2 regions of the Alteromonas sp. 14N.309.X.WAT.G.H12 genome follow, and region 1 is predicted to be linked to the other one. Evidence: riboswitches for the same ligand, from Rfam matches in the RefSeq annotation. Region 1 holds a riboswitch; the other holds the start of a gene.
What was found. A riboswitch is a leader RNA that binds a small molecule or an ion and turns the genes downstream of it on or off. The one in region 1 is predicted to bind thiamine pyrophosphate.

Region 1 (4,217 bases):
GGCTAACGCCCCAATTTTTATCGCCTGAGGGCCAGGAGGAGAAAAAGCACAGATCAGTTGTTGCTCAAGCAGGTCACTGGGTACCGCGACCACGCCATTTGTGGTGGTATGAGATTGCGCCGATACCAGGGTACAAACGGTGACTGTGTGTAACTGGCCATCGCAATTGGCCCGAACATCTTGTGCCAGCCCCGCGCCACCGCTACTGTCGATGCCACCAATTAAAAGAACCGTTTTCATTGCTTAGGCTCCGGCTTTGGCGGCATCAACATACAGTTGGTTTCCTTGAGCAGAGAATTTTTCTGCCATTTCCTCCATCCCTTCTGCCTGTGCTTTGGCATTGGCTTGATCCCGCACTTCCTGGGATATCTTCATGGAGCAGAATTTGGGCCCGCACATGGAACAAAAATGGGCCACCTTGTTAGCGGCTTGGGGCAGGGTTTCGTCATGATAGCTGCGGGCGGTGTAGGGATCTAACGCCAGGTTAAACTGATCTTCCCATCTAAATTCAAACCGGGCTTTAGACATGGCGTTATCACGAATTTGTGCGCCCGGGTGTCCTTTGGCTAAATCAGCGGCGTGGGCAGCAATTTTATAGGTAATTAACCCTTGTTTTACGTCTTCTTTGTCGGGCAGGCCAAGGTGCTCTTTGGGGGTTACATAACAGAGCATGGCACAGCCGTACCAGCCAATCATGGCCGCGCCAATACCTGAGGTGAAATGATCATAACCTGGGGCAATATCGGTGGTGAGTGGGCCAAGGGTATAAAAGGGCGCGCCGTGGCAATGGTGAAGCTGCTCTTCCATATTTTCTTTAATCAGGTGCATCGGCACATGGCCCGGGCCTTCAATCATTACCTGTACATCGTATTGCCAGGCAATTTGGGTCAGTTCGCCTAAGGTGCGTAATTCGGCAAACTGAGCCTCGTCATTGGCATCTGCAATGGAGCCCGGGCGCAAGCCGTCGCCCAGCGACAAACTTACATCATAGGCGGCGCAAATTAAGCAAATTTCATGGAAGTGTTCATACAAGAAGCTTTCTTTGTGATGATACAAACACCATTTGGCCATGATTGCGCCGCCACGGGAGACAATGCCCGTTACTCTGTTTGCTGTCATAGGAACAAAGGGCAAGCGTACACCAGCATGAATGGTAAAGTAATCCACCCCTTGTTCGGCTTGTTCTATCAGTGTGTCGCGAAATATGGCCCAGTCGAGATCTTCGGCAACGCCGTTGACTTTTTCTAACGCCTGATAAATGGGCACGGTGCCAATGGGAACCGGGCTATTTCGTAACAGCCACTCACGGGTTTCGTGAATGTTGCGACCGGTGGATAAATCCATCACGGTGTCAGCGCCCCAGCGTGTTGCCCACACCAGCTTTTCCACTTCTTCTTCAATGGACGAGGTCACCGCCGAATTACCAATGTTCGCATTTACCTTTACCAGAAAATTGCGCCCGATGATCATGGGCTCGGCTTCAGGGTGGTTAATATTGGCTGGAATAATGGCACGTCCTGCGGCCACTTCTTCGCGCACAAACTCTGGGGTGATGACTTCAGGAATGCGGGCACCAAAATCTTCACCGGGATGTTGCTGCTGCAAAAGCTCGTCTTGTATGGCTGCTCGGCCCATGTTTTCCCGAATGGCAATAAACTCCATTTCCGGGGTAACAATGCCGTTGCGGGCATAATGCAGTTGGGTAACGTTGTGGCCGACTTTGGCTTTACGGGTAATTGGTTTCGCCTGAAAACGAATGGATTCGGTGGTGATATCGGCATCCCGTACCTGCGTGAAGCTGGATTCGGACTTGGCGATGGAGCGGGTGTCTGCTCTTTCTTCGATCCAGGCATTTCGAATTGCAGGGATCCCTTTTGTCACGTCTACCTGAACATCGGGATCACCAAATACACCGGCAGCATCGTACACGGGAATCGGCGGGTTGGTTTCAAATTGACCGTCGCTTAGTGGGGTGGGCGATTGATCAATGAGGCGCATGGGAACTTGCACCGTTTCATCTGCGTTGGTTTCGTAATGACGGCGGGAGTTAGGGAAAGCCTGGCCTTTTAATGAGGCGATAAATTGTTGCGCTTGTTCGCGCTTTTGACGTCGTGTTGACATAGCATTAATTCCTTTGTGTTCAAAGAGTAAATGCTTGTCAGGAGTGTATACAAGGGACAACACATGAGGCGAAAACCCAAAACAGATGTGGAAGACGATTTGGGTGTAAAGCTGTGTTGCGTTCTTGTTCCCTTCGCAGGTATTAGCCTGATCAGGTTCTACGGATCCCGTTCTAACGGTCTCAGCTTGCTTCCAACTGGAAGACGAAGCACTCCGACAAGTTCTGTGTTTACTATAAGCGTAGTTGACCGGTCATGACAAGCCTTGTTTGTAGACAAAAAATAGGTTGTTAGTCTGAATCTTCGGCAACTTAGTCGGTGAGTGTCTGGTGTAGGTGGTCAGGTTTTGATAACCTGAATGAAAATTATTGCTATTTCATGGCGTATGGCGTAAAACTTCTGCGCCCAACCCTTCGGCGCAGTAAAGAGAAAAATTATGACACTTTGGGAATTGCCAGCTCAGCAACGGGCTACCGTTGCATCCCTGACTCCTGATCTTCACGAAAAAGTTACAGCTAGATTGGCTGAAATGGGGTTAGAAACCGCGCAGGAAGTTTTCTGCTTGCGCAAAGGACCTTGGGGCGGTCCAATTATCATTCAACTCGGCGGCAGCGTATTTGCTGTGGAAAAAGAGTTGGCGCAACACATTCATGTGCATGCTCGTCACTAAGTAAGCCTTGCTTTAGCAGTAACAGGAAAGTCTTCTTATATGCAACGTATTCTAATGGTGGGGAAACCCAACACAGGCAAAACCTTATTATTTAATCAGCTCACAGGGATGCGCCAAAAAGTCGCTAATTACCCCGGTGTGACGGTAGAAGTTAAACACGGTCGCTGCGAGGATTATAACCTTGTGGATTTACCCGGTACCTACACGTTAAATGGGTTAAGCCGAGACGAAGAAATCGCTATAAAGGAAATTACCTCCGCCATTGCCGATGACAACACCGCCTTGGTGGTTTGTTTGTTGGATGCCACGCGTTTAGAACGCAGTTTGGTGCTGGGACTGCAAGTTCAGCAGTTGGCCAAAGAGCACAACAAGGCCATGATCTTTGCTTTAAACTTTATCGATGAATTACGGCGTATCGGTGAGGATATCGACACCGAGGCCTTGTCGAATGCACTGGGTAGCCAGGTTTTGGCATTGTCTGCCCGTTCGCTTGATGGTTTGCATGAGTTTAAACAAGCCATGTTGTCTGTGGCGGCATCGCCCGAATCCAGCGTACCTACGCGTACGTTAAAGCCACACCAAAAAGCCTCGGCGCGCAGTCGTGAATTGGCATCTTCCTATGGCATTCACACCGACATTGTGCTGACCAACCAGAATAAAATGGATCGCTTCATGCTAAACAGTGTGATGGGGTCGATTATCTTTCTTGCCATGATGTTTGTGCTGTTTCAAAGCGTATTTACCTTGGCCACACCCTTAATGGACGGCGTGGAAAATGGTATTGGCGAACTTGCCGTCATGGTCACATCCCTGTTTCCAGACGGGATCCTCTCTGATTTTCTAAACGACGCTATTTTCGGTGGGTTCGGTTCGTTTCTGGTATTTGTGCCGCAAATCATGGTGCTGACTTTTGTTATTGGTTTGCTGGAAGACAGTGGCTATTTGGCGCGGGCGGCGTTGGTGTGCCATAGGCCGTTAAGTTTCTTTGGATTATCTGGCCGTAGCTTTATTCCCTATTTATCGGGGCATGCCTGTGCAATTCCGGCCATTATGGCCGCGCGTACCATTGAGTCTCCGCGCAAACGCTTAATTACCATGATGACCATACCTTTGATGTCATGTTCTGCCCGTTTGCCTGTTTATGCCTTGCTGGTGGCGGTGTTAATTCCCCGGGATGGCACCTTCTTAGGTATTTTCGATTTACAGGGTGCTGCCTTTTTTGGCTTGTTCTTTTTCGGCATTGTGATGGCGCTGGTGGTGAGTCAGTTACTTACCCGCTTTTTGCCACCGGATTTAGAAGAATCAGACATGCCGTTTATTCTGGAGTTACCTAGCTACCGCTTACCCCATTGGAAGCCGTTGTTTAACCGAGTTCTCAACAGTGGTATTCAGTTTATACGTCGCGCTGCACCGGTTATCTTTATGGT
Region 2 (4,217 bases), on a different contig from region 1:
CGGTAAGTTTTCGACCACGCCGAGAAGGTTGCCATTACCTTTTTGAAAACGTAGTCGACTTCCTATTTGCCTTAGTTGACCGGCGCTAATACCCGTATGTTCTTTAAAACTGCGCTCAAAGGAGCGTCTGTCGGCAAACCCCAATTGGTCGGCTGCATCATCGGTTTTGACGCCACTTAGCAGTAAGTGACAGGATTGATCATGTATAAATTCTTTGAGTAATGCGCTAAAAGAAATGGATTCCTGGCGCAACTGACGGCGCAATGCCGATTCTGTCTGTCCAAGTTGGCTGGCAACCCATTCTGTACGGATCCGGGCAGGGCTGGCGGCCTGCTGAAACACCGCTTTTATTTGTTGCTTAAGTGGGACGTCATCTTTTTCCTCTAAGGTACTGCTCAACATTTTTTGTATCGATTGAGAATAGAAAAATGATGGATGGGTAAGCCATTTACTCTCAAAGGTAAGGGTGACCTGCTTTGAACTGGGTTTTATGGTCGCTTTGGTTAGTGACGCCAATAAGGGATCTTCATTATTCAAGGGCAGGCTAATGGACTGAAAATCAAATTTCCTACCGGCGAGGTGCCTAAAAAGAGCGAGCAGAAAATAGCAACGCATATCAGTGAGTATGGCGTGCTTACCAACGTTGAATACAAGGGATGTGGTGTCGTTGTCCCGAGTGATGGTTAGATCGGCAGCTGAACCCAGTAAGTGACGGTATTGTTTTCCCATTACGCACAAGGCGTCATCAATGTGCTTGCTGGCGGTGAGCAGTACCACAAGGTTGCTCATTTTATTAAAATCGAAATAACCAATTAAGGATCGGCTAAGTTGCTGACGATGATTTATCGGGCATAAGGCCTTAATGACGTTGGCTAATGTGTCTTCGGGCAGATTGCCAGACTCTAACGCCGCGACATTGTCGAGTATGGTGATGTCTCTATCATCGTTAATGCTGAGATCGCGGCGAAGACTTAATAAAGCACGTATGATAGCCGACCAGAATAATCCTTGATACTGCACATGTTCTCCTGTTTATCCACGTGAGTTCCATTCGCACTGTACGCATATAAGAAAAATGCGATTACAGGGCGCTATGTGTTCCTTGAATGGACAGATCTGTAGCAAAGAAAGCCCATAAGTGTCCTGTTAACCCAGATGCTCACATCTTATCATTTCCCCTGTAACGACAATCTTGAAAAACGTCACCTTCAAGAGAGCGTAAACGCCAAACCTGTCGTGAGGCAGGGACGGAAAGCCACGGATCTTAGCACCGCCATTAAGACCGCCGGGTTGCAGTGCATGTTGTTGATGATTGAAAGACAAACACTGCTCAAGGAACTCCTATGAAATTTAGCATGAAAGCTGCAACTTTGCTGGCTACATTCTGCGCATTTACCGCGCAAGCCGATATTATTAATACCTATGAGATTGATTTTGAAAATCAATCGCTAACGGCACACCAGCAAAGTGATGGTAATTATTACACTTGGAATAATGCTGGAAGTGTATTAAGTCTGCAAGAAAATGCGTGGTATACGCTGAATCTTGACGATGCCTTTGGTATTCAAAGCCTGGATTTGGACAACGCCAATAGCAGTTACCAATTGTCTTTTGAATTTCGTATGAAAGCTTCCAACGACGATCCTGCCGCCTACTCTGAAATTGCCGGTATTTGGCTGGCGGATTTTTCAGGCGGCGAGCAAAACTATGATGCCTCTCGCACCTTTGCATTAGCCGGTACACAAAATTTTGGTCTTGATGATTTCACTTACACCTCTGAACCTCAGTGGGCATCGTTTTCCATTACTTTAGATGACTACCTATCCGGCCTTATTACCGATATCGTTTTTATTAACGATTGCGATGCGTCAGCAGGTTGTAACGATATGACTGTTCGCTTTCGGAATGCCTCTATTTCAGAAGTTAGTGAACCTACCGCCATGTCACTCATACTTCTTGGAATAGGGTTTATGGGATGGCGCGCTAGACGCCAAAAATAGGGCTTTTTAGCCCACATTGCCCGCCACGTCACACTGCGGGCTTTTTTATCCTCCCTGCGGTAGTCTTCAACTTGACTCAATCATAAGAGTTGGTAGACTGCCGTGCGTTGTTATCAAACAAAGAGACGATAACAACAAATAGGCCAAGGGGTGCCGCGAAAAGCGGCTGAGATCCTAACATGGGAACCCTTTAACCTGATCCGGATAATGCCGGCGTAGGGATGGTAAATCTATAATTTAGCCTCAATACCTTCCGTAAAGCCGGATCTTTTTTACACGTAAAGAGATCCTAAATGAACACACGCATACTCACTCTCGCACTGTTGGCGTCTCCTGCATTTGCAGAAAGCCAAACAGATATTGAACATATCACTGTATCTGGTGATTTTCGCCAAACAACCCTTGCCCAACTGAGTGCTAGCGCATCGGTTATCGACGTTCAGCGTATAGATAGTCGGCAGACCAATCATATCGATGGCATGTTAAATGTTGCCCCGAATGTGAATTTTGCCACCGGCGCCTCAAGAGGACGATTTGTCCAAATCCGTGGTATTGGTGAACGCAGTCAATTTGCCGAACCCATCAATCCCTCGGTGAGCTTCCTGGTTGATGATTTTGATTTCTCTGGGCTGGCTGCCGCCGGCATACTGTTTGATATCCAGCAAGTTGAAATTTACCGGGGACCTCAAGCCACTATTTTCGGCACCGGTGCACTGGCCGGGGCCGTTAAACTTGTCAGCCAGCCTACAGGGGATAACACCGATAGCCACATATCTATGACGGCGGGGAACACATCCTTGTTCCGCGTTGAAGGGGCTCACGGAGGCATGCTCACCGACACCCTCGGCTACCGCGCTGCCGTTGTCCATAATAGCAGCGACGGCTTTATGGAGAATGACTACTTAGAGCGGGATGATACCAATGATATTAATGAAGATGCCTTCCATTTAGCCTTAAACTGGGACGCTTCTGAGGATACGGTGCTGGCGGTTAACTATCGGTGGTATGACATTGATAATGGTTATGATGCCTTTTCGTTGGATAACAACCGCCACACCTTGTCTGATGAGCCCGGTTTTGATCGCCAACTTACCCACGCAGTAAGTGGTCACTTATATCACCAAACGAGCGCTGGGCTTGTGGAAGTGATTTTAACCTACGCCAGTCATAATCTTGAGTACGGTTATGATGAAGATTGGACCTATACGGGCTTTCATCCCTTAGGTTATACCTCTTTTGATGGGTATTATCGCGGGGTGGATCAGCAAACTGCGGAACTAAGATTCACTTCCAGTGATAACCAACGCCTTTTTAATGATTCCACTGATTGGGTGGTGGGCGCGCGATATAGTCACAGTGAACAGGATTTATTGCGGGAATATACCTACAATGATGGCGATTTTATCAGCGAGTTTAAACCTACGACGACGGCAATCTATGGTCAACTGGATACCCATCTTAGCGACAACCTGATACTCACTAGTGGGTTGCGTGTAGAGAATTACGCTTACGATTATCAGGATAACGCCAGTGTCATTTTTGATGATGATGCCACCATGGTGGGCGGCAAATTATCCCTTTCTTATCAGTTCGGGGAGCGCTTCTTATACGCCAGTATTTCTCGGGGTTACAAGGGCGCCGGGATCAATTATGACGAGGACGTCAGTGAGTCTAGTCGCTTTTATGACGCCGAATATAACATCAATTATGAAATTGGCTTTAAAGGCCATGTCTTTACGCCAGATCTCATCGCACGGGCGGCAATTTTTTATATGGATCGGGAAAATACCCAGATTAGCGATTTTGATGTACAAACCCGTGAAGATGGTTCGGCCACCTTTGTGGATATTATTGCCAATGCCGATGTGGGCACGAACAAAGGCGCCGAGTTAGAACTGACGTGGCAGGTGAATGAGGTATGGACACTCAATGGTAGCCTAGGTTACTTAAACGCAACCTTTGAAGGTTATGAAACCGCTGACGGGAGTTGGGTTGAAAAGCAGCAGCAAGCACAAGCGCCGCGCTACACCGCAAACCTCTTTAGCGAATGGTGGATTACTGAACATTTGGTGTGGCAATTTGATATGGATTTTAAAGATGAGTACCGGTTCTCAGATGGTCATGATGTGACATCACCGGCAACCACTTTATTTAATACCGATGTGAGTTGGGTGGCAGGCGATTGGCGTACCTCATTGTGGGTGAAAAATATGTTCG

Region 2: linked by a shared signal. The riboswitch ahead of V5298_RS17895 (TonB-dependent receptor) and the one ahead of thiC (phosphomethylpyrimidine synthase ThiC) in region 1 are both predicted to bind thiamine pyrophosphate.

Annotation. Positions count from the first base shown of each region.
Region 1 covers NZ_JBAHZB010000002.1:49,022-53,238, reverse strand. Annotated here, with positions in the region: gene thiE (thiamine phosphate synthase) at 1-240, opposite strand, end outside; gene thiC (phosphomethylpyrimidine synthase ThiC) at 244-2,121, opposite strand; TPP riboswitch at 2,233-2,347, opposite strand; gene V5298_RS01665 (FeoA family protein) at 2,557-2,790, shown strand; gene feoB (ferrous iron transporter B) at 2,830-4,217, shown strand, end outside.
Region 2 covers NZ_JBAHZB010000115.1:5,041-9,257, forward strand. Annotated here, with positions in the region: gene V5298_RS17885 (helix-turn-helix domain-containing protein) at 1-1,020, opposite strand, end outside; cyclic di-GMP riboswitch class I at 1,215-1,298, shown strand; gene V5298_RS17890 (PEP-CTERM sorting domain-containing protein) at 1,344-2,000, shown strand; TPP riboswitch at 2,137-2,239, shown strand; gene V5298_RS17895 (TonB-dependent receptor) at 2,294-4,217, shown strand, end outside.